Sphingosinicella sp. BN140058: one gene and its partner. The protein of the gene in region 2 binds, or shares a complex with, the protein of the main gene of each other region. Links are inferred from orthologs where the notes say so. Each region holds a gene or a part of one and is shown on either strand. Other genes may lie near its edges. The genes, in order: uvrB and ETR14_RS21520.

Region 1 (16,268 bases), 3.4 Mb from region 2 along the record:
GGCCAATGTTGGTGCAGTCACAGCCTTTCCCCCAAAAGACCCTGCAGGCCACCGGGTCTCGGCGGCTCGCGTGATTGGATGAGAAGATATCGGCTCGGCTGACAAGTCCAACCGGACTTTTCTGCCGAAACACGCCTTTCCAAGCACGTGTCCGCACTGCTGCGCGCCGGGTCGCGCGCCCCGGCAGCGTCTTGCCGACTATCGCATCAGATCGTCGGCAAAACGGCGAAGGAGATGGCGTAAAGTGTCGAGTTCGGCGTCGGACCAGCCCGCCAGGATGCGGTTGGCCAGGCGCTCGCGGGCGGCGTTGAGCGCGGCAACCATCTTCCCTCCCTTTTCGGTGACCACCGCCTCGCGCACCCGTTTGTCCTTGGCCGACGATCGTCGCTCGATCAGCCCCAGCTCCTCCAGCCTGGCCATTTGCCGGCTGATCGTCGTGTGGTCGCGCCCGGTGCGATCGGCAAGATCGACCACGCCGACCGGTCCATGCCGCCCGACCCGGACAAGCAGCGGAAACAGCGCCCGGTCGAGCGGAATGCCCGCTTCCTGGATCAGCCTGTCGTCCCGGCGAGGCCGATTGATTTCGTCGACCAGGTCGATGATCGCGGTGTGCAGATCACGCAGGATCTTGGGATCGTGTGTATTATGCACGTTTTTCCTTGTGCCGTTCGGCGCTTCGATTTACGTGCATAGTACACATTGATCCGGAGCTGCCAATGCCGTTCGACACCGATGTCCTGATCTGCGGCGCGGGCGCCGCCGGCCTCACCTTGGCGATCGACCTGGCGCGGCGCGGCCTCTGCTTCCGTCTCGTCGAGCAGAATGAGACGCCGTTCGGCGGATCGCGCGGCAAGGGCATCCAGCCGCGCACGCTCGAGGTGTTCGAAGACCTTGGTCTCCTCGATCGGATCGCCGCCGCCGGCGGCCCCTATCCGCCGCATCGTATCTATCGCGCGGACGGAGGCATTGCGGAGATGCCGATGTCCGAGCCGACCCCATCCAGTCCCGCCGAGCCCTATCGCGAGCCGCTGATGGTGCCGCAGTTCATGACCGAACAGGTAATGCGCGAACGGCTCGCCGAACTCGGCCATCGCCCTTCCTTCGGCGTTCGGCTGGCGCATTTCGAGCAGGACGGCGACGGTGTATCCGCAACCTTGGTCGAGACTGCCGGGGAACGGCGCATCCGGGCGCGTTATCTGGTTGGTGCGGACGGTGGTCGCAGCTTCGTCCGAAGAGCCCTGCAGGTCCCGTTTCCGGGCGATACGCTCGGCGTGCGCGCGCTGGTCGCAGACGTTCGCCTCGACGGCCTCGATCGCACGGCCTGGCACCGCTTCCAGGTCGGTACGGGGGCGGAGCAGGTGATGATCTGTCCGCTGGCCGGGACCCAATTGTTTCAAATCCAAGCCCCGGTTGCGCCGGAGGGGGAGGTCGACGTCGACGTCTCGCCGGAAGGCCTGAACGCGATGCTCGCCCGGCGTACCGGCCGCTCGGACATCCGGGTGCACGCGGTGCATTGGGCCTCCGTCTATTCGATGAACGCCCGCCTGGCGGACCACTACCGCGTCGGCCGTGTCTTCCTGGCCGGCGATGCCGCGCACATCCATCCGCCGACCGGCGGGCAGGGGCTCAACACCAGCATACAGGATTCCTACAATCTCGGTTGGAAGCTGGCCGCGACGCTGGGCGGCGCGGCCGACACCCTGCTCGAGACCTATGAGGAAGAGCGCAGGCCGATCGCCAAAGACGTCCTTGGCCTCGCCACGAAGCTGCTGGACGAGGCGAAACAAGGGATGATGCGACGCGCCCGGGAGGTGCGGCAGCTCGATCTGGGCTACCGCGGCTCGTCGCTGTCGCTGCCCGGGCCAGCCACTGCTTCAGGCCTCCAGGCCGGCGATCGCGCGCCGGACGCGCCGTGCCGCGGACGCGCCGGCCAGCCGGCCCGCTTGTTCTCTCTCCTTCAGGGGACCCAATGGACCCTGCTCGGCCACGCGGCCGCCGCGCAGCCCACGCCACGCAAGAATATGCGCATCCTTCGCATCGGCCACGATCTCCTCGACGATGGCGGACATATCGCCGAGGCTTACGGCCTCGCCGCCGGTCAATGGGCGCTCATTCGTCCGGACGGCTACCTCGCCGCAATCGTGGTAACGCCCGATCTCGAACGCGCTGTCTCGATCCTGCCGGGCGCGCCAAGCATGTGAGCTGCGCAGCTTTGGGCGCGGGATCACGTCGAACAAGCAGGTTCAGTCGAGGCGAAGCACTGCAGTCGCGGCAGAATCCGGATCCATGCGCTCCAGCAGCGACTGCTGGATCGCGCTCGCCGTTCGCGCGATCCTCCCGGAATGGGCGATCCGGTTGTTGACGATCACTCGGATCGGCCGATCGAGGTCGACCAGCCGATCGGAAAGGCGCAGCGTCGTTCCCGCGGGAACCGCCCCGGTCACGGTGATCGTCTGCCCGTCGACATCGGCAATGATCGTATCGCCCGCTTTCGCCGCCTCGGCATCGCGGAGGCGCAGCCAATAAAAACGATCATGGGTGACGTCGTCCTGCACCCACACGATGCGCTTCGGCCATGGGTTGCGGGTGAAGCCGGCCATCCACGGCAGTGCCTCGGCATCCTTGCGATCCATCCAGTGGGGCAGGCCGGGGTAGATGCGCGCCATGTGGACGTATCCGCCGGGATCGGCCGCCTGCAGTCGGTCGAACTCGGCGGCGCGCTCAGCCGCGATTCGGTTCCGGTCATAAGCCGCATCGGCCCCGCCCATGAAGATGGCGAAGGGAAGGTTGCGCAAGCCGAGCATTCCGGCCTCGTTCGGATGGCCCGCCATCATGGCCGCGGCGGCGAAGCGATCCGCCATGCGTGGCGCCAATTGCCAGACGCCGTCGCCGCCGGCCGAATAGCCCATCAGATAGACCCTGTTCGGGTCGACCCCGTTGACCGCGACCTGAGCGTCGATCAGCCGCTGAAACAAAGGATCGATATGCGCCTCGTGCCACAGGTTCCAGCTGTCGGTCGGTGCCCGCGGAGCAAGGTAGATGCCTTCCGCGGGCGCGTAGAGGCGGATCTGGTTCTGCCATTGCCGGTCGTTGACGGCGGGCTCCGCATTGCCGCCGCCGTGCATGGAAATCCACAGGCTGCGCTTGCCCCAGGGGACGGTGCCGAAAAGCTTGCTCTCCCACTTCAGGACCTTGTCGCCGACCGCAATCTGCCTGGCCGCGATAGCCTCCGCCGCCTCTGCCGCGACGGCACGCCGGCGATCGACCCCAAGCAGTGTCAGGACACGCTCCGCCTGCGCCCGAGTCAAAGGACGGACAAGGGCCGGATCGTCCGCCCGGCGTGCGGATTCGGGCCGCGCCAGCCAGGATTGAACGGCCGCGACTGGCGCTGCGATCGGCTGGGCCTGGGCGAGGGATGTCTGGGCCAGGATTGCGGGGGCGAGGAGGGCGGCTGAGAAGAGCCGGATCGGAAACGAACGCATGCTGCGTTCCTAGTGGACCCGCGGCGGCTGTCGAGATCGTTCCGCCGACACATCACCCCCGCGAAGACTTTCGCCAGACCGCCGGCTTAGCGCAGACCAGCGAGCGTGCGTGCGCAGATCGCAGGCGGTGTGATGGTCTGTCGGCGAGTGTCGCCGCCAGTGCCTGCCGAGCGGAAGTGGAAGAGGGTCGAAGCGGGTCACCCGCGTTTCCCGGCAAGCCTCGCTGAAAGCCATCGGGTATTTCCCGACCGCATTTCGGGAGATTTCTGATTAAGAAAATCGGCGGATTCGAGAAGATGCGATCGAAAGGTAGATTGCGTATGCGTTTTGTCTTCGCTCTGCTTGTTTTGTCCGCCTGGCCGGCTGCAACCCAGGCACAAGTCGGTCTATGGCCGGGTCGCTCCAGGTAACCCGCCGCCCAGCGGTCAATATCGGGATTTCATCGTCGTCACACTCGGCTCTGAGCAAATCTCCGAGGTTTTCCACCTCGTGATTGCCGTTCCGGATCATCCACCAGCGCGTTCTTGTGAAGAATGCCATCCTTCATGATGACGACGAAGCTCCGTCCAGGATCGGCGACGAGATTGAGGTCCTGCAAGGGATTACCGTCGACCAGCAGAAGGTCGGCAAATGCGCCGGTCTCGACGATGCCGAGCCTGCGCCGATAGGGGTTGCGCTTGCCGGACAGGGCGAGCAGCTCGGCATTGGTCGAAGTTGCCATGATCAAGGCCTCGGCGGGCGTGTACCACCGGCCGAGCGAGGCCAGGATCGCGCCCTGTTGCTGGGCGAGGGCGCGCGAGAACAGCACGTCCGTACCCCACGCCACCTTGATCTTGTACTTGCGCGCCAGGGCATAGGTTCTGGCGATGCCGGGGAAGACCGCATATGCTTTTTCGCGCTGAACGGACCCCGGCGGAAGGCCCGTCCGCATTGCCTCGGGCAGCGGCTGCGCGCTCAGCCAAATGCCCTTGTCGGCGATCGTTCGGGCCATAGCCTCGCTCATCAGGAAGCCATGTTCGATGCAGAGAGCGCCGGCGTCGATCGCCAGTCGAATGGCGTCGTCGGTGAAGGCGTGCACCGTGACATAGGTGCCCCAGTTGCGCGCGGCCTCCACGGCAGCGCGAAGCTCGGCATCGCCAAAGGTCACGACGTCGATCGGACTGAATGGCGACGAAACCCCACCGCCCCCCGTAAGCTTGATCTGCGAAGCCCCTCGCATCAACTGCTCGCGGACTCTGACACGCATTTCGTCCGGGCCGTCGGCGATCGCGAAGCCGCCAATCTGCTCGCCGCGAGTCGGCGGTCCGCCGATCTGACGCGGCAGATCCGAGAGCTGACGAAAGTCGCCATGGCCGCTGGTGACGGTGATCATCGCTCCGGACGGGTAGATGCGTGGCCCGGGCACGATGCCGTCGTCGATCGCCTGCTTGAGGCCGAAGACCGGACCTCCGACATCGCGAACCGTGGTGAAGCCGCGCATCAAAGTATCCCGGGCTTCGTCCGCCGCAATGAGGTTCATGTATCCGACGTCGCCGGAAATCGCCTCGACCGGCGTCGGGCGGATCAGCATGGCATGCCAATGCGCATCGATGAGGCCGGGCATCAGGGTTCGGCCGCCGCCTTCGATCACCTGCGCACCCGGTTCCGACGCGATCGGATCGGTGGAAATACGTTCTATGACGTTGCCCCGGACAAGCACGTTCGACGGCGTCGACAGCCTTGGCGTCTTCCCATCGAAGATGCGCACGTTCTGAAAGAGGGTAACGCGGCCGGCTTCCCCGAGCATCGGCTGCGCGATGCCCGGCGACGAAGCGGCGATCAGGAACGTCAGCAGCATCGACATCGAGCGCAGCAGCGTGGTGGAAGAGAAGCGGGCTGGCCGGCCCGGTGAGGGTTTACGAGGAGCACGGAACGCCACGTTGCATTCTCCCGATATGCCCATCCTCTGAAGTGCCCCGATCGTCGCGAAGGCGCGAGACGCACCGGGATGGCGCGGCGAGACGCTAGTCGGCAGTTCCATGTGGCGATATCGGCAGAATTCCCGATCCGGACCGCTCAAAACCGGAGGCGACGCACCGCTTAACCTCCGGAATTCGTGTCAGTCGTCTTGGGGAAGCGCGACGCCTGTAAGATCCGCCAGCGCCTGCAGCAGCGCCTCGTGGAAGGCAGGGTCCTTCACTTCGTCCGCAGGCTCGGCCTGCCGCATCGCGTGCCAATAGCCGCCCGACACGAGCGCGGCGGGATCGTCGCTGCTGGCGAGCCAGCTCTGGGTACGCTGGCCGGTGTCGAGATCGACCGGGGCTGCGGCGCCGCCCATTTTCGTGCGGACCCAGCCGGGATCGACGGCATTGCTGAGCACTCTCGGCCAGCGCCGCGCCAGCGCATTGGCCAGCGCCGCGACATGCAGCTTGCTTTCGGCATAAGCCTGTGCCGAGTTCCACGGCCGCCGCGTCCATTCGAGATCCCGCAGCGACCCCGCGCCGCCGCGGTGCAGACCGCTGCTGAGATAGACGAGGCGATCGGGCCGGGCGATCAGGGCCGTGAGGATGTAGGGCGCCAGGCTGTTGACCGCGAAAGTGGTGGCGTGTCCTTCGGGAGTCGCACCGCGCGTCGGCGCCAAATAGATGCCCGCATTGTGGATGATTGCGTCCATTCTGCCGATCGCATTCACCTGATCGGCGACGGCCCGCGTTTCGTCGGCGCTGGCGAGATCTCCGACCGCCACCCCGGCCGAGCGCGATACGAGGTCGGCGACCGTCGAAGCGCGTTGCCGGGAGCGCGCATGCAAGACGACCTCATGGCCGCTGGCGAGGAGCGCCTCCGCTGCGGCTCGCCCGAGACCGTCGGTGCTGCCGGTGATGAAGATACGCGCCATTCCGTCGATCCTTTGCCGCGGCGGCCAGGATGCCTCGGCTCAGCGCCGTCCGCCCGCGCGTTTGTTCATCCGCATCTGCTGCTGCTTGCCGTAGCGAGTCTTGCGCGTGCCGGGCTTGCCCTCGGTCGAATTGCCGACCAGGGGCGCGCGCTTCTCGTGATCGGGGATGCCGAGCTCGTCGGCCTCCAGCCTGCGGATCTCGTCGCGCAATCGTCCCGCTTCCTCGAACTCGAGATCGGCGGCAGCCTTGCGCATCCTCTGTTCCAGGTCGGCGATATAGGCCTTGAGATTATGGCCGACGAGATGCGGGCGCTCCTCGTCGCCGGTGTCGACGACGACGCCGTCGCGGCTGGAGACGTGGGCGATGATGTCGGCGATGTTGCGCTTGATCGTCGTCGGCGTGATTCCATGCAACGCGTTATACGCTTCCTGCTTCTCGCGGCGGCGAGTCGTCTCGTTGAGCGCCCGCTCCATCGATCCGGTAACCCGGTCGGCATAGAGGATGACCTTGCCCTCGACGTTGCGGGCGGCGCGGCCGATCGTCTGGATGAGCGAGGTTTCCGAGCGGAGAAAGCCTTCCTTGTCGGCGTCGAGGATCGCGACGAGTCCGCATTCCGGGATGTCGAGCCCCTCGCGCAGCAGGTTGATGCCGACCAGCACGTCGTAGACGCCCAGACGCAAGTCGCGGATCAGCTCGATCCGCTCCAGAGTCTCGACGTCCGAGTGCATGTAGCGGACGCGCAATCCTGCCTCGTGGAGGAATTCGGTGAGATCCTCGGCCATCCGCTTGGTCAGCGTGGTGACCAGGGTTCGGTACCCCTTCTTCGCCACCTCCTTGCATTCGTGGATGAGATCGTCGACCTGGTCCTCGACCGGTCGGATCTCGACCGGCGGATCGATCAGCCCGGTCGGGCGGATCACCTGCTCGGCGAAGACGCCGCCGGTCTGCTCCATTTCCCAGCTGCCGGGAGTCGCCGAGACCGCCACCGTCTGCGGTCGCATCGCGTCCCACTCGTTGAAGCGCAGCGGCCGGTTGTCGATGCACGAGGGCAGGCGAAAGCCGTATTCGGCGAGCGTGATCTTGCGGCGGTGGTCGCCGCGCGCCATCGCGCCGATCTGCGGCACCGTCTGATGGCTCTCGTCGACGAACAAAAGCGCATTTTCGGGAAGATATTCAAACAAGGTCGGCGGCGGCTCTCCGGGCAACCGTCCGGTCAGGAAGCGGCTGTAATTCTCGATGCCCGCGCACGAGCCTGTGGCGGCGATCATCTCGAGATCGAAATTGGTGCGCTGCTCGAGCCGTTGCGCCTCCAGCAACTTGCCCTCGGCGACCAGCTCCTTCAGCCGCTCGGAGAGCTCGTGCTTGATCGCTTCCATCGCCTGCTTGAGCGTCGGCCCCGGAGTCACATAGTGGCTGTTGGCGTAGATCTTGACGTAGTCCAGCGCCGCGATCTTCTTGCCGGTCAGCGGATCGAATTCGACGATCTCCTCGATCTCGTCGCCGAAGAAGGCGATCCGCCACGCCATGTCTTCATAGTGGGAGGGAAAGATCTCGAGATTGTCGCCGCGCACGCGGAAATTGCCGCGGCCGAAGGCCTGATCGTTGCGCTTGTACTGCAGGGCGACAAGCTTGCGCACGACCTCGCGCTGATCCGCGGTCTCGCCTTTCTTGAGGCTGAAGGTCATCGCCGAATAGGTCTCGACCGAGCCGATGCCGTAGAGGCAGGACACCGAGGCGACGATGATCACGTCGTCCCGCTCCAGCAGCGCCCGCGTCGCCGAATGGCGCATGCGGTCGATGCCCTCGTTTACCGAGCTTTCCTTCTCGATATAGGTGTCGGAGCGCGGCACATAGGCTTCGGGCTGATAGTAATCGTAGTAACTGACGAAAAACTCGACCGCATTGTCGGGGAAGAAGCTCTTGAACTCGCCGTAGAGCTGCGCCGCCAGGATCTTGTTCGGCGCGAGGATCAGCGCCGGGCGCTGCAATTCCTCGATCACCTTGGCCATGGTGAAGGTCTTGCCCGATCCGGTGACGCCCAGCAGCACCTGGGTCTGCTCGCCCTCCCGCGCCGCCCCGGTCAGTTCGGCGATCGCGGTCGGCTGGTCGCCCGACGGCGAATAGTCCGAAACGAGCGTGAACTTGCGCCCGCCTTCCGCCTTGTCCGGCCGCTGCGGACGGTGGGGAACGAAGTCGCTGCCGGTCTCCGGCTCTTGAAGGCCGGTCCTGATGATGATGCCCATGGCTCCTATATGGTCATTCGATCGCCGCCGCGCTACCGTTCCACCACGACAATGAAGAGAAGGGGGATGGGATGCGGAGATTGATGCTGGCGTCGCTGTGTCTGGTGGCGGGTTGCGGTGCGGCCGAAGAGAAGAAAGCCGAGGCACCGGCGGCAGCGGCAATGGGTGCGGGCCAGTGGGAAACCGCGTTCGAGACGACCGCCTTCCGCTCCACCGACGGCAAGACCCCGATGCTCAAGGCGGCGGTCGGCGACAAGGCGACGTCGAGTGCCTGCATCGCTGCCGGCACCGACAGCAAGCCCGAGCCCGCCGTGCTGGTCGGCCCCGATTACAAGTGCAGCTATCAGCCGGGCAGCTACGTCAAGTCGGGCCGGATCAACGCGCAATTGACCTGCACGCGGGGCGGCAAGGGGCCGATCAACGTCAGCATCTCGGGAACTTCCACCGCCGATACGCTGGACGCGACCGCCGAGACGACCAGCTACCTGCCCGGCGACGGCGACTTCACCATGAAGCAGACGATCACGGCCAAGCGGACCGGCCCCACCTGCCAGGCGCCTGCGCCCGGCGCGGACGGCAACCAGACCGCCGACAAGGCGGCCTGATTTTCGCGCGGACGATCGCCATGCCCCTCATTCCCTGCCAGCGGGCGCGCTTCGAGATCCCGGCCGAGATCGCCTATTTCGATTGTGCAAAGATGTCGCCCTTGCTGATCGCGGCGGCGCAGGCGGGCGAGGAAGGGCTGCGGCGCAAGAGCCGCCCGTGGGAGATCAATGCTGCCAGCTTCTTCGATGAGGCGGAACGGGTCCGCGGCCTCTACGCGCGTCTGATCGGCGCGCGGGCCGACGACATCGCGATCATCCCGTCGGTCAGCTACGGCATGGCGACGGCGCTTCGCAACCTGCCGGTCACCGCCGGCCAGACGATCGTCACGCTGGCCGACGATTTCCCGTCGGGCATCTATGCGGCGCGGGCGCTGGCGCAGCAGGCCGAGGCGAAGGTGGTGACGGTGCCGCGGCCGGAGGGCGACGGCGACTGGAGCGCGGCTTTGCTGGACGCGATCGACGGCAGCACCGCTCTGGTCGTGTCGCCGCACGTGCACTGGATCCACGGCACTCGCATCGATGTCGAAGCCATCGCCCGGCGCTGCCGATCGGTGGGTGCCGCTCTGGTGCTCGACACCACCCAGTCAATGGGGGCGCTGCCGCTCGATCTCGCCGCGGTCGATCCCGATTACATGATCGCCGCCTCCTACAAATGGCTGCTCGGCCCCTACTCGGTCGGCTTTCTCTACGTCTCGCCTCGACATCAGGGCGGCCGTCCGCTCGAGGAGGGGTGGATCACCCGCAAGGGGGCGGAGGATTTCCGGTCCCTCGCCGGCTATTCGCAGGAACTGGAGCCGAGCGCACGCCGCTTCGACATGGGCGAGCGCTCCAACTTCGCCCTGCTGCCGGTCGCCGGCGCGGCGATCGCGCAACTGCTCGACTGGGGCGTCGCAAACATCTCCGAGGCGTTGGGCGCGATCACCGGCGATATCGCCGGCCAATTGGCCGATCACGGCATCGAGGCGTTGCCGGGCCGGGCACCCCATTTCCTGTCGGTGCGCTATCGCGCCGGCATGCCCGAGGACATCGAGGCGCGGCTGGCGGCGGCGAACGTCCATGTCAGCCTGCGCGGCGATACGATGCGGATCACGCCGCATCTTTACAATGACGACGCCGACGTTGCGCGCCTGGTCGCACAGCTTTCGGCCTGACTGCAAACAGAGGGAGTGCACAGATGAAGCTGAGAATCGCACTGGCAGCAATGAGCGTCGCGGCACTTGCCGGGTGCGGCGGGGGCGGCGGCGACAAGGCCGACGGCAATCAGCAGAGGGCTGCGGTCGACGGCACCGGTGGCATCTCCGGTGAAGCGATCCAGGTCCGCCCCGGCCAGTGGGAGATGCGCACCGAGGTCAAGGCGGTCAGCGGCCCCGGGGTGCCGGCCGGCGCCGTCGAGGCGATGAAGGCGCAGAAAACGACGGTGACCACCTGCATCACCGAGGAACAGGCGAAGACGTCCGATCCGAAGATGTTCACCGGCAAGCAGAATCCGAACTGCAAGGCGGAAGGGTTCAAGGCGAGCGGCGGCAAGATCGACGGCACTCTCACCTGCAAGGGCGAGAATGGGCAGCCCGGCGTGACGATGACCATGGCCGGCACCTTCGAAGCCGAGCGCTACGATCTGCAGATGAAGATGAAGATGGGCGGCCCGGAGCAGGGCATGACGATCGAGACCGCGACCAGCGGGCGGCGGATCGGCGAATGCCCGGCCGGCGCGAAGAGCTGAGCCGATGCTCGGCTACGCGACGGTCGGTACCAACGACATCGATCGGGCCCGCGCCTTCTACGACGCCCTGCTCGCCGAAATCGGCGGTCGGCGGGTGATGCAGTTTCCGGAAAACGGCTTCACCATGTACGGCACCGGCGGCCGTGCCCCGGGCCTTGCCGTCACCTGTCCCTATGACGGCGGCGAAGCCCGGCCCGGCAACGGCACGATGGCGGCGCTCGCGGTGGACAGCCGCGCCAAGGTCGACCGCCTCCACGCGCAGGCGCTCGCGCTGGGCGGCACGGACGAGGGCAGCCCGGGCCTTCGCACGCCCGAAGGCGATCGTGCCTTCTATGGCGCCTACTTCCGGGATCTCGACGGCAACAAGCTTTGTGCCTTCTGTATTGGCGGCGGGGACGCCGACGCGGCACACTGATCCTGGCTCCTTCTCTCCTCTTCCGTGCTGGAAGAGGAGAGAAGGGCTCACATGCGAGGCACTTCGATCGTCCGCCCGACCTCCGTCGCCACGAACGCGTCCTCGGCGATCTTGTGCGCGCGCTTCAGCGCTTCCAGCCGTTGCCGCGGTTCGTCGATCGGTTCGAAGGTGAGCTGGAAGGTGCCCCAGTGGATGCCGAGCGCGCGCGTCGGCCGCAGCCGCTCGAAGATCGCGACCGCCTCGGCCGGATCGATATGGTTGTTCTTCATGAAGTCGCGCGGCGCATAGGCGCCGATCGGAATGATCGCCAGGCGGTAGCCACCGCGGGCGGCGGCCTCCTCGACCCACCGGCCGTCTCCCCAGCCGGTGTCGCCGGCGAAGAACAGAGCGCCGCCGGGAAGGTCGACGCGGAAGGCGGACCACAAGGCGCGGTTGCGGTCGGCGCCCCAGCGAGAGCTCCAATGGTGGTTGCGCAGAATCTCGACGCGGGTCTCGGCGGTGACCGGCACGACACCGCGCCAGTCGCCGGCGACCGCTTCGATCCCGGCCGCGCGCAGGATGGTCTCGTTGCCGAGACTGGTGACGATCTTCGGACGGTCGCGCGCCCACAAGCGCTTCAGGGTCGGAAGATCGAGATGATCATAATGGTTATGGCTGATCAGCACGAGGTCGATCCTCGGCAGATCCTCGAACCGCACGCCAGGCGCCCGCACGCGCTTGGGCCCGGCGAACAATATTGGCGACGCGCGTTCCGACCAGACCGGATCGGTGAGGATGTTGAGACCGTCGGCCTGGACCAGCACGCTCGCGTGGCCGATCCAGGTGACCAGCATGCGGCCGCCGGCAACCCGCGCCGGCGGCCGGCTTGGTGTGACCGGAACACGGTCCGGCCAGCCTGCGCGATTGTCGCCCTTGAGCCAACGATTGATGAACCGCGCGGGGCTGCCTTGACCGGGGACGGGCGCGGCCAGCGGGTTGAAGAAACGGGCACCGTCGAAATGGTCGGATGGGGCGCCGCGATGATAGACACGGTCGAGCAGCGGCATCGCGACACTCGGCGCGAGGCAGAGCGCAATGACCAGGAAGAGAAGGGCTGTCCCGGCCCGGCGCAGCAGAGTTCGCATCGCTCGGTTCATAGCCGGCCCGGAAGGCGGCGCAAGCTAGCGCGTGATCGTGAACCCCGCCGGCGCCCGCTCCTCGCGATGCTCCTCGTGATACATGTCCATCGCGATCTGGCTGCGCCCGGGCGCCGCGGCGCCGCAATCGAGCGTGTAGAGACCGACGACGGAGCCGAAAGCGCCGACGCTGCCGCTCTTGCGATCGAACGCCTGCGGCGGCTTCCCGTCGGCGCAGCGCAGCCGGGCAAGATAGGCGCGCTCGCCTTCCGGGCCGCCGACCCGCACCGGGTTTTCCAGGGTGCCGAGCGGATGCGCGGAGGCCGCCTCCACCTCGCGGGCGAGCTCCGCGTCCGACGTTCCCTCGCCGATGCCGGCGAAGAGCTGCTCCGGAGCGTCGGTCCGCTTGCCGACCTTTTCGGCAGCGGGCGCGGTTGAAGCACAGAGCAGAGCGGCGGTGGCCGCGATCATGACGAGATGACGCATGGGGGACTCCGAACGGGGGGAATGCCATATTGGGTACCGGCGGCGCGAAGTACAGGTCGGCCTTGCCTTCCAGGCCCACCAAGCCGTTGAGCGGCAACGGGAAACCTGTCTCTGCATGGTAGAAAGGCGGGGATTTGTACCGCACCCATAACAGATGGGCAGGAACAAGACGGCCAATCAAGCGTCTTACCTTCAGTCCGTCGGATGAACTGCCCGGTTCGTCCGGCTAGTAACAGGAGGGAAGTATGGATCCCATTTCGATTATCGTATGGCTCGTCATCGGCGGCATCATCGGCTGGCTTGCGAGCATCATCATGCGCCGCGACGCGCAGCAGGGCATCCTGCTCAATGTCGTAGTCGGTATTGTCGGCGCTTTCCTCGGCGGACTGCTTTTCGGCCGTGGAGACATCAATAACGGACTGAGCGTTACCTCGTTCATCGTTTCGCTTCTCGGCGCGATCATTCTGCTCGCGATCGTCAACCTCTTCACCCGTCGCAGCCTGCGCTAAGCGCGGCCGCTTCGGATCTGAAAAGAAAGAGCCGTCCGGAGCGATCCGGGCGGCTCTTTCCTTATGCCCCGCATCGGCTGCAAGGGAGGCCGGCCCGCTGGGCCGGCGATTTCATTCCAGCTCGAAGGTCACGTTAAGGCTGACGCTCAGCGCCTGTTCGCCCGCGTCGATCTTGGCCGCTTCGGCCCGCGCCGCGAAGCCGCGGACGATGATCGGCCCCGGAGCGCCGCCGCCGCTCTCGCTGATCGCCAGGATCTTGCCGACCCGCTTGCCGGTGGCGCGGGCATAGAGCTCGGCGCGGCTTCGCGCATTGGCCAGTGCCTGGGTCCGCGCTTCGTCGAGCGCCGCTTCGGGCTTGTCGATCGACAGCGTCGGTCCATTGATCTGGTTCGCACCCTGCGCGACCAGAGCGTCAAGGATCCGGCCGGTATTGGCGATGTCGCGGAAGGTCACCGTGACCTCGTTCTGGGCGCGATAGCCGACCAGTTGCGGGTTGCCGCCGGTGCGGTCGTCCTGCCGATATTCGGGAAACAGGTTGATCGCGCTGGTCTGGACATCCTTGTCGGCGATCCCCGCCTTGCGCAACGCGTCGCGAACCTTGCGCATCTGGACGTTGTTCTGCTCCAGCGCTGCGGTGGCGCTCGGTGCGGTGGTGATCACCCCGGTGCTGATCCGGGCGACGTCGGGCACGCGGGTGACCTCGCCGGTGGCGACGACGTCGAGCCTGGTGCCGTTGATCGTCTGCACCGGCAACGTCGCCTGGCCGTGGGCCGCCGCGATCGGCGCTGCCGCCAACGCCAGAGCCGACGCCATCCTCATCTGCCGCATCATCAAATCTACTCCCAAATGGACGGCCCGCCGTTTCGGACCCGATCCGTCCTTAACGATGTTGCCCCTGCATCGTTTCTGAACGGCCCGGCGCGCGAATTCCGCGGTCCAACGAAAAAGGCGGTTGACGAGGCGGCGTTTAGCGGCGACTTGAACGGCCTGATGTCGATGCAGACGATCTCCTTTGCCTGGCGCTGGTGGTGGGATATTCCCTCGTCGGGCGGCGCGCGTGCATCGATGGTGAAACGGATCTGACCATCCGGATCTCCCAAGCAAGGCCCGCCCAACCGGCGGGCCTTTCTTTTTACGCGCATGCCCAGGATCATCGTCATGCTTCGCCCTGAACATCTCACCCTCGCCGATCCGGCCGAAGAGGATATCGAGCAGAGTGTCGAAACGGCGCTCGCAAGTCTCTTCGCCGGACGATCGCTGACCGAGCGCGCGGCCGAGCAGCTTTTTGCCGCTTTGGTCGAAGGCAGCCTCGCCGAACCCTCGATCGCCGCGATGCTGATCGCATTGAAACTGAAGGGCGAGACCGCCGAGGAACTGACCGGCGCCGCCCGCGCCCTTCGCGCCGCAGACGCGCCGTTCGAGCGCCCTGATTACCTGTTTGCCGACAGCTGCGGCACCGGCGGCGACGGCTCCGGATCGATCAACGTCTCGACGGCGGCGGGGCTCGCGGCAGCGGCGGCCGGGTTGCCGGTCGCCAAGCACGGCAATCGTTCGGTCACCTCCAGATGCGGCTCGGCCGACGTGCTCGAGCAGCTTGGCGCCCGCATCGACGTTTCGGCGGAGGTGTCGCGGCAGGCGCTCGATGCGGCCGGCTTCTGCTTCCTGTTCGCGCCCCGCTACCATCCCGGCCTGCGTCACGCCGGGCCGGTCCGCCGCGCGCTCAAGGTGCGCACGATCATGAACGTGCTCGGGCCCTGCCTGAACCCGGCCGAGCCGCAGGTGCAGTTGCTCGGGGTCGCCGAGCCGAAGCTGGTCGAGCCGGTGGCCAAGACCCTGCGCGCCCTCGGCGTCGAGCGTGCCCTGGTCGTGCATGGCGCCGGGCTGGACGAAGTGGCGCTGCACGGGCGCACCGAAGCGGTGCGGGTAACCGGCCGACAGCTCGAGCATCTCACGTTCGGGCCCGAGGATGCCGGCCTCCGCCGTCGCCCGCTCGACGCGCTCAAGGGCGGCGCGCCCGAAGAGAATGCCCTTCGCCTCAAGGCCTTGCTCCAGGGCCGGGGCGAACCCGCCGAAGCCGAAGTGGTCGCGCTCAATGCCGGCGCCCTGTTGTTCACGGCGGGCCTCGCCGGCACCCTGCGCGAGGGACTGGCAATGGCAATGGATGCGCTCCGATCGGGGGCGGCGCACCGCCGTCTCGAACTTTATGTAGAGGCCACGAATGACGGTATCAGCCAATGATTGATCCGGGCGGCGTGCTGGGCGAGATCGTCGCCCGCAAACGGATCGACGTCGGCGCGCGGCTCGCCGATATCGCGATCGAGGATCTGCGCGGCCGGGCGGAACCGACCCGCCGCAGCCTCAAGGCGGCACTGTCGGCACCGGGCGCGCGCTTCGTCATGGAGGTGAAGCGCGCTTCGCCGACCAAGGGCATCATTCGCGAAGGTGTCGATCCGGCGGCGATCGCCAAGGCCTATTCCGGTGCCGCAGACGCGATCAGCGTTCTCGTCGACACGCCCTATTTCGGCGGCTCCTACGCCGACCTCGAAGCGGTCCGGGCCGTGTTCGACGGACCGATCCTGGCCAAAGACTTCGTCGTCGATCCGCGCCAGGTCCCCGAAGCCCGCCTGCACGGCGCCGATGCGGTGCTGGTCATGCTCTCCGTGCTCGAGGACGATGAAGCCGCCGCGGTGATCGCGGAGGCGCGGGGGCTCGGCATGGACGCCCTCGTCGAGACCCACACCGAAGAGGAAGTCCGACGGGCGATTGCGCTCGGCGCCGAGATCATCGGCATCAACAATCGCCAGCTCAAGACCC
Region 2 (7,502 bases):
GGCCCTTGATGCGATTCGCGCCAATCTCGACGCGCTCGGCGGCGATGGCGACATCCGCGCAGGCGCAGCGGAGCGAATCCGCCTCGTCCAGCCGCTCGACCTCGTCTTCCTCGATCCGCCTTATGGCAGCGGTCTCGCACTCACCGCGCTGGCCAACCTTCCGGTGGCGCCCGGCGGCTTCGCGAGCATCGAAACCGCGCGCGACGAGACCGTCGAGATGGAAGGCTTCGAAAAGGAGGTCGAGCGCGTCTACGGAAAGGCGAAGATAAGCCTGCTTCGTCGCACGCCCTGAATCAGCCCGAGCGGCAAGGGAGATCGGTGCATCGCGCTTGCCGCGCGGGCCCATGTTCCCTACCTGTTCAGGCGTGACCCAAAGCATCGCCACCGCCCACGAGCCCGGTTACCTCCGCGGCCTCAACGAACCGCAGCGCGACGCCGTGCTGACCAGCGAAGGGCCGGTGCTGGTCCTCGCCGGCGCCGGCACCGGCAAGACGGCGGCGCTGACCGCACGGCTGGCCCACCTGATCGCCACCCGTCGTGCCTGGCCGTCCGAGATCCTGGCGGTCACCTTCACCAACAAGGCCGCGCGCGAGATGAAGGAGCGGGTCGGGCGCATCGTCGGAGACGCGGTCGAGGGCATGCCCTGGCTCGGCACCTTTCACTCGGTGGCCGCCAAGATGCTGCGCCGTCATGCCGAGCTGGTCGGGCTGCAGGCGAACTTCACCATCCTCGACACGGATGATCAGCTGCGGCTGCTCAAGCAGCTGATCGCCGCCGCCGACATCGACGAGAAACGCTGGCCGGCGCGGCTGCTCGCCGGCTGCATCGACCGCTGGAAGAACCGGGGCTGGATCCCAGCCCAGGTCGACGCCGGCGAGAGCGAGACCTATGCCAACGGCAAGGGCGCCGAGCTTTATGCACGCTATCAGGAGCGGCTGAAGACGCTCAACGCCTGCGATTTCGGCGATCTCCTGCTGCACATGCTGACCATCCTCAAGACCAACCGCGAAGTGCTGGAGCTTTATCAGCAGCGCTTCAAGTATATCATGGTCGACGAATATCAGGACACCAACCAGTCCCAATATCTCTGGCTTCGATTGCTCGCCCAGGAGCGCAAGAACATCTGCTGCGTCGGCGACGACGATCAGTCGATCTACTCGTGGCGCGGTGCCGAGATTGCCAACATCCTGCGCTTCGAGAAGGACTTCCCGGGCGCCAAGATCATCCGTCTCGAGCAGAATTACCGATCCACCCCGAACATCCTCGCCGCCGCGTCCGGCCTGATCGCAAACAATGGCGGGCGTCTCGGCAAGACCCTTTGGACCGAGCATGACGAGGGCGAGAAGGTCCAGGTCGTCGGCGTCTGGGACGGTCCTGAGGAAGCGCGGCGGATCGGCGAGGAGATCGAGGCGCTGCAACGCCGCGGCGGCCACATTGCCGACACTGCGATCCTGGTTCGGGCCCAGTTCCAGACTCGCGAATTCGAGGATCGCTTCATCGCGATCGGCCTGCCCTACCGGATCGTCGGCGGCTTCCGCTTCTACGAACGCGCCGAAATCCGCGATGCCCTGGCCTATCTCCGGATCATCGCCCAGCCCGCCGACGACCTAGCCTTCGAGCGGATCGTCAACACGCCCAAGCGCGGCCTTGGCGACAAGGCGGTGCAGAAGATCCATGCCGTCGCGCGCGCCTCCGGCCTGCCATTGCTCGGCGCCGCCGCGCAGATGCTAGACACCGACGAGCTCACGCCGCAGGCGCGCCGGGCGCTCGGCAATTTCGTCGGCGATTTCGCGCGCTGGCGGAGCAAGCTAAGCGAGCTTCCGCACGGCGAGCTCGCCCGCCTGGTCCTCGACGAGAGCGGCTACACGGCGATGCTTCAGGCCGATCGCTCGGCCGAGAGCGCGGGCAGGCTCGAGAACCTTGCCGAGCTCACCCGGGCGATGGAGGAATATGAGACGCTCGGCGCCTTCCTCGAACATGTCAGCCTGGTCATGGAGAATGACGCCGAGCGCGATGCGGAGAAGGTCACGATCATGACCATCCACGCGGCCAAGGGCCTGGAATTCGGCACCGTCTTCCTTGCCGGCTGGGAGGAAGGCGTGTTCCCGTCGCAGCGTTCGCTCGACGAGGGCGGCAACAGCGCGCTCGAGGAGGAACGCCGCCTGGCTTATGTCGCGATCACCCGCGCGCGGCACAAATGCTTCATCTTTCACGCGGCCAACCGTCGCATCTACGGTCAGTGGACCTCGTCCATCCCATCCCGCTTCGTCGCGGAGCTTCCCGCCGCAAATATCGAGCAGGAAAGCAGCATGTCCGGCGGCGAAAGCCTGTGGCGAGCGAACTGGTCGGAACGCGCCGATCCGTTCGCCGACGTCGCCCGCGGCAACAGCCGCGGCCCCGGCTGGCGCCGCGCCGTCACCGGCGGCTTCGACCGCAACCCGCCCCGCATCGTCGAGGTCAAGGCGAGCGCCGTCTCGCTCGGCAACAAGGGCCGCGACGACATCAGCCTCGGCCAGCGGGTCTTCCACAGCAAGTTCGGCTACGGCAAGGTTGCCGAGATCGAAGGCAACAAGCTCGAGATCGACTTCGAACATGCCGGACGCAAGCGGGTGCTGGACAGCTTCGTCGATCTGGCATGAGGTAAGGGGACGGCTGAAAGCCCTCTCCCCTTCAGGGGAGAGGGTTGGGAGAGGGGGAGAGTTCGTGCGCGACCACAACCTCATCGAATATGCGAAGAAGATGCGCCGCGAAATGACCTCGCCGGAGCAGGCGCTTTGGCTCGCATTGCGGGCTAAGCGTTTCGCCGGCGCGAAATTCCGTCGGCAGGTCGTGATCGACAGATACATCTTTGACTTCGCATGCCGCCGGCCACTCATGCTGGTGATTGAAGTCGACGGTGACACGCACGCGGAGAGCCGCGCCTACGACGCAAGCAGGACAAGCACGCTCGAGGAACGCGGCTACCGCGTGGTTCGGTTCCTTAATTCCGACGTCATGAGCAACCTTGAAGGTGTCCTTCTCGCGATCGGCGAAGCACTTGGGACTCCCCCTCTCCCCGACCCTCTCCCCTGAAGGGGAGAGGGGGGAAGTCCTCGTCAGAAAACCGCATCGGGATCCCCGCCCATCATCTGCGCCCGCACCAGCGGCAAGGGTGGACCGCCATAGCTCAGGAAGCGATCGTGGAAGTCCTTCCAGGCACTGCGGCCACCGTGGCTGCGTGTCCAGTCGTCGCGAAGCTTGCGGATCATCAATTTGCCCATCGTGTAATTGAGATAGGCCGGATCGTAGGTCCCGCGCGCCGCCTGCTGCCGGGCATTGCCTTCGTCCTGATAGCATTGGTCGAGGAACAGCTGCCGCGATTGCTCCATCGTCATGCGGCCGGTGTGCATGCCGATCGCCGAAAGAAAGCGGCAGTCACGCAGCAAGGCGTTGGAAATCTGGCCGATGTGGATTTCGGGCGCGCCGTTGCCGAGCCCGGCCTCCCACATCATCTCCTCACTATAATGGCCCCAGCCTTCGGCATAGGCATAGCCGACGAACACCTTGCCGAACGTGAAGCGGCTGCGGTTGGCGTGCAGGAAGTTGAGGAAATGACCCGGCCACACTTCGTGGACCGAGGTGAAGAGAAGATCGGCCTTGCCGGGCACGAAACCGTCCTGGACATCATTGGGCCAGCTCGGATCGGGCGGGGCGATATAGTAGGTCGAGGGCAGACCGCTCTCATAGGGGCCTGGGATATCGATATAGGCGAAATTCTGCCGATTATAGGGCGGCGCCTCCTCGACCTGCGCTTCCTCCGTGCCCGGAATCGACACCAAATTCTTGTCCTCGATGAAGCGCTTCAAGCCGGCGAGCTGATCGCGTGCGCCCTTCACTGCGCCGCCCGCGGGCTTGTCGGCATTCATCTTCGCCATGCAGGCCGCCATCGTCGCGCCCGGTGCATAGGTGCCGCACGCGTTTCGCAAGGCGCGCTGGTTGCGGTCGAGGTCGGCTCGGCCGATCGCCTCCAGCTGATCGAGCGGCAAATCGACCATCTCGGTGTCGCGCAGCATCTGCGCGAACCTGTTCGCGCCGAGCGCGAAATCCTCGGTTGCATTCGCGCGCTGGGCTTCGAGCCAATCCGCCAGCCCCCTGGTCGCGGTTACCGCGTCGCGGGTTGCGCGATCCAGGTCGGCCTGCAGCTTCGCGTCCTGCACCGACGCGAAGGCAGCCTTGCCATCAGTCGGGAAGTATTCGGCATAGCCGCCGAAGCCCGCCTTGCCATACTCGATGAACGAGAGCGGCAACGGCGTCTTCAAATTGGCACGGATGTTTCGCGCCGCCGCCGGGATCGCCTTCAGATAAGCGATATAGGCGCGCAGCCGGGTCTCGGCCGGGGCGTAATTACGGGTGACATAAACCGCAGGCCCCATCGCATCGACGTAGTAAGTGGGATTGCGGTGGGGCTGGTCGGCGGTTGAGAGCCAGAACAGATCCCCTTTGGCCCGCGCGATAAGATACGCGCGCTCGAACCGTTCTTCATCGGTGAGCGTCGCCGGATCGAAGCGCTCCGCCGTTTCGATCGACCCGTGCAGAAAGGCGATGCTGGCGGCGAGGCCTGTCCCGCTCCAGTCGGGCAGGCGCCCGTCATATTCATGCCGCCCCTGACTGACCGCGAAGGCGGGATTGTGTCGAAAATAGCCGTCGATGAAGCTTTGCGAGAAAGCCGACCAGCGCGAGGGCAGCGGCTGCGCCGCGGCCGCAGGCTCGCTCGGAGCCGTGGCGCAGCCGCCAGCCGTAAGGGCGACGGCGGAGAGAAGCAATCGGGCGAGACGAGCGGCCATCATTCACTCCAGCGGGGGACGCGAGTGGCCATTCCTGCACCCTTGGTCGGCCGCGCGCCAGCCCCGCAGATGGTTGCACCGTGTCGCCCTCGGTTGCCGCAACGTCTCGGCGCCGCTACATGGCCGGGCAATGACCTCCCCCGCGCCCGCGCACCCACTCGCCGTCCCCGATTTCCGCTTCTACTGGACGGCGCGGCTCGCCTCCACGGTCGCGCAGATGGCGATGGTGATCGTGATCGGCTGGCAAGTCTACGACATCGCTCGAGCGACCATGACTCAACGCGAGGCGGCCCTGCAGCTGGGGTTGATCGGAGTCGTCCAGTTCGTGCCTTTGTTCCTGCTGACGCTGGTTACCGGGTGGGCGGCGGATCGGGTCGACCGGCGCTTCATCGCCCGTGCTTCGATCGCTCTCGAGCTGCTCTGCGCCGGGACGCTCGCCTGGTTCACCTACACCGGACGCACGACCTTGCTGGAGCTGTTCACGATCGCGGGTCTTCTCGGCGTCGCGCGCGCCTTCGCGGGACCGGCGATCGGCGCGCTGGCGCCGAACCTGGTGCCGCGGGAACTGCTTCCGCGGGCAATCGCGCTCAGCTCCATGTCCTGGCAAGGCGGCGCAATCGCCGGCCCAGCGCTCGGCGGCTATCTGTATGCGATCGCCCCGTATGCGCCCTATACCGTCAGCGCTCTGCTGTTCCTGGTCTCGCTCTTCTGCATGTTCATGATCGGACCGAAGCCGCGGACCGCAATCGTCGGCTCCAAGAATCCGTGGCGGCAGATGATCGACGGGCTCCATTACGTACGCCAGAACCGGCTGGTGCTCGGGGCGATTTCGCTCGACCTTTTCGCCGTGCTGCTCGGCGGCGCGACCGCGATGCTGCCGGTCTTCGCGCGCGACATCCTCCATGCCGGGCCGGAAGGGCTCGGCCATCTCCGCGCGGCACCGGCGGTCGGCGCCACGCTCACCGCAATCTATTTTTCGTGGAAGCCGCTCAAGACCAATGTCGGCGTAAAGATGCTGGGCGCCGTCGCCCTGTTCGGCGCCGCCACCGTGGTGTTCGGCTTTTCGCGCCACATGCCGTTGTCGCTGATCTGCCTTGCCCTGCTCGGCGCGGCCGACATGTTCTCGGTGTTCGTCCGCCAGTCGCTGATCCAGCTGTACACGCCCGACGAGATGCGCGGCCGGGTCGGCGCCGCCTCGACCCTGTTCGTGTCCGCCTCCAACGAGCTCGGCGAAGCGGAATCCGGTTTTCTCGCCGCTTTGATCGGCCCCGCTACAGCCGTCATCGCGGGCGGGTTCGGCGCAATTGCGGTGACATTGTTGTGGGCCAAGATCTTCCCCGAACTTCGCCTTGCGCGAACCTTCGATCCCCCCGAAAAAGGCGATGAGCCGAAGAAGGAGATAAAGATATGAGAGCGGGCAGCATTCTCGATACGATCGGCAACACCCCGCACATCCGGATGAACCGGCTGTTCGGCAATGCCGAGGTGTGGGTGAAGTCGGAGCGGTCCAATCCGGGCGGATCGATCAAGGACCGGATCGCGCTGGCGATGGTCGAGGATGCCGAGCGCTCCGGCGCGCTCAAGGCCGGCGGCACGATCGTCGAGCCGACCTCGGGCAATACCGGCATCGGTCTGGCGATGGTTGCCGCGGTGAAGGGCTACAATCTCATTCTGGTGATGCCGGAGAGCATGAGCATCGAGCGCCGCCGGCTGATGCTCGCCTACGGCGCCAAGTTCGATCTCACCCCGCGCGAGAAGGGCATGAAGGGCGCGATCGAGCGGGCCAAGGAACTGCTCGGCGAGATCGAGGGCAGCTGGATGCCGCAGCAGTTCGAGAATGCGGCCAATATCGAGGTTCACACCCGCACCACCGCGCAGGAGATCCTGAACGACTTCCGCGACTCGCCGATCGACGTGCTGATCACCGGCGTCGGCACCGGCGGCCACATCACCGCCTGCGCCGAAGTGCTCAAGAAGGAATGGCCGAACCTCAAGGTGTTCGCGGTCGAGCCCACCTTGTCGCCGGTCATCTCCGGCGGCCAGCCCGGCCCGCATCCGATTCAGGGCATCGGCGCCGGCTTCATCCCCGCCAATCTGCACACCGATGCGATCGACGGCGTGATCCAGGTGGATGCCAACGACGCCAAGGAAATGGCGCGCCGCGCCGCCCGCGAGGAAGGCACGCTCGTCGGCATCAGCTCGGGCGCAAGCCTTGCCGCCGTCGCCCAGAAGCTGAAGGAAGTGCCAGAAGGCACCCGCATCCTCGCCTTCAACTACGACACCGGCGAGCGCTACCTCTCCGTACCCGACTTCCTGCCGGAGGAATGATCGGAGCGCGTGACCCGTTCTCGGGTCACGCGCCTCCCCGCCGACGCGCCGCGAGCCGCCGCGCGGCAATCTCGGCGGCAAGCATCCGGGCTGTTTCCAGTGGCAGATCAATGATGCTTGGCGACTTGGTGAGCGAAGCGCCAGCCGTGTCGATCATCACGCTGGCGACTCCGAGCCGGCGCTGCAGCCACCCCCGAACGATGCTCACCGTCTGCATGCTGGCTACGGGAACCACGAACAGCCGTTGCTTCAGCACCCCGCGCGCGACGAACAGCAGATCGCCATCGAGCGCATAGCGGTGAAAGCGGCGTTCGATGGCAGCGACCAGGCCGACGACCGGCAGTCCGGCCA

What was found.
Region 1: the proteins of ETR14_RS21520 (region 2) and uvrB are in contact, whole or in part, in a crystal structure (PDB 7EGT), measured with the Thermus thermophilus proteins. The link is inferred for Sphingosinicella sp. BN140058 from one-to-one orthologs. Residues at the interface, in WP_096412145.1 of Thermus thermophilus: His654, Arg656, Phe657, Gln666, Asp668, Glu669, Lys680, Arg681, Leu682, Ser683, Lys685, Tyr686, Ala687; in WP_096411307.1 of Thermus thermophilus: Glu23, Leu25, Arg26, Asp27, Gly28, Glu29, Arg30, Phe31, Arg55, Glu326, Asp327, Phe328, Glu379, Ser382, Gln383, His398, Gly400, Arg401.

The regions. Positions count from the first base shown.
Region 1 is NZ_CP035501.1:1,373,416-1,389,683, reverse strand. The notes cover bases 6,000-8,947. They hold uvrB (excinuclease ABC subunit UvrB), read right to left. Parts: upstream 8,602-8,947; coding sequence 6,397-8,601; downstream 6,000-6,396. Other genes in these bases: ETR14_RS06265 (DUF3617 family protein), read left to right, coding at 8,673-8,947; ETR14_RS06275 (SDR family NAD(P)-dependent oxidoreductase), read right to left, coding at 6,000-6,357. Outside these bases: ETR14_RS06300 (tandem-95 repeat protein), read right to left, coding at 1-21; ETR14_RS06295 (MarR family winged helix-turn-helix transcriptional regulator), read right to left, coding at 199-651; ETR14_RS06290 (FAD-dependent oxidoreductase), read left to right, coding at 639-2,201; ETR14_RS06285 (alpha/beta hydrolase), read right to left, coding at 2,244-3,482; ETR14_RS06280 (amidohydrolase family protein), read right to left, coding at 3,931-5,325; more of ETR14_RS06275, read right to left, coding at 5,581-5,999; more of ETR14_RS06265, read left to right, coding at 8,948-9,206; ETR14_RS06260 (aminotransferase class V-fold PLP-dependent enzyme), read left to right, coding at 9,227-10,357; ETR14_RS06255 (DUF3617 domain-containing protein), read left to right, coding at 10,381-10,929; ETR14_RS06250 (VOC family protein), read left to right, coding at 10,934-11,344; ETR14_RS06245 (MBL fold metallo-hydrolase), read right to left, coding at 11,392-12,468; ETR14_RS06240 (hypothetical protein), read right to left, coding at 12,505-12,945; ETR14_RS06235 (GlsB/YeaQ/YmgE family stress response membrane protein), read left to right, coding at 13,200-13,454; ETR14_RS06230 (SIMPL domain-containing protein), read right to left, coding at 13,566-14,285; ETR14_RS06225 (hypothetical protein), read left to right, coding at 14,301-14,537; trpD (anthranilate phosphoribosyltransferase), read left to right, coding at 14,613-15,692; trpCF (bifunctional indole-3-glycerol-phosphate synthase TrpC/phosphoribosylanthranilate isomerase TrpF), read left to right, coding at 15,689-16,268. UniProt on the Escherichia coli protein: The UvrABC repair system catalyzes the recognition and processing of DNA lesions. A damage recognition complex composed of 2 UvrA and 2 UvrB subunits scans DNA for abnormalities.
Region 2 is NZ_CP035501.1:4,760,482-4,767,983, reverse strand. The notes cover bases 1-3,002. They hold ETR14_RS21520 (ATP-dependent helicase), read left to right. Parts: upstream 1-365; coding sequence 366-2,639; downstream 2,640-3,002. Other genes in these bases: ETR14_RS21515 (endonuclease domain-containing protein), read left to right, coding at 2,704-3,002; rsmD (16S rRNA (guanine(966)-N(2))-methyltransferase RsmD), read left to right, coding at 1-292. Outside these bases: more of ETR14_RS21515, read left to right, coding at 3,003-3,072; ETR14_RS21510 (DUF885 domain-containing protein), read right to left, coding at 3,096-4,823; ETR14_RS21505 (MFS transporter), read left to right, coding at 4,954-6,234; cysK (cysteine synthase A), read left to right, coding at 6,231-7,151; ETR14_RS21495 (PH domain-containing protein), read right to left, coding at 7,177-7,502. UniProt on the Escherichia coli protein: A helicase with DNA-dependent ATPase activity. Unwinds DNA duplexes with 3'-5' polarity. Translocates on single-stranded DNA with 3'-5' polarity. Initiates unwinding more efficiently from a nicked substrate than double-stranded DNA.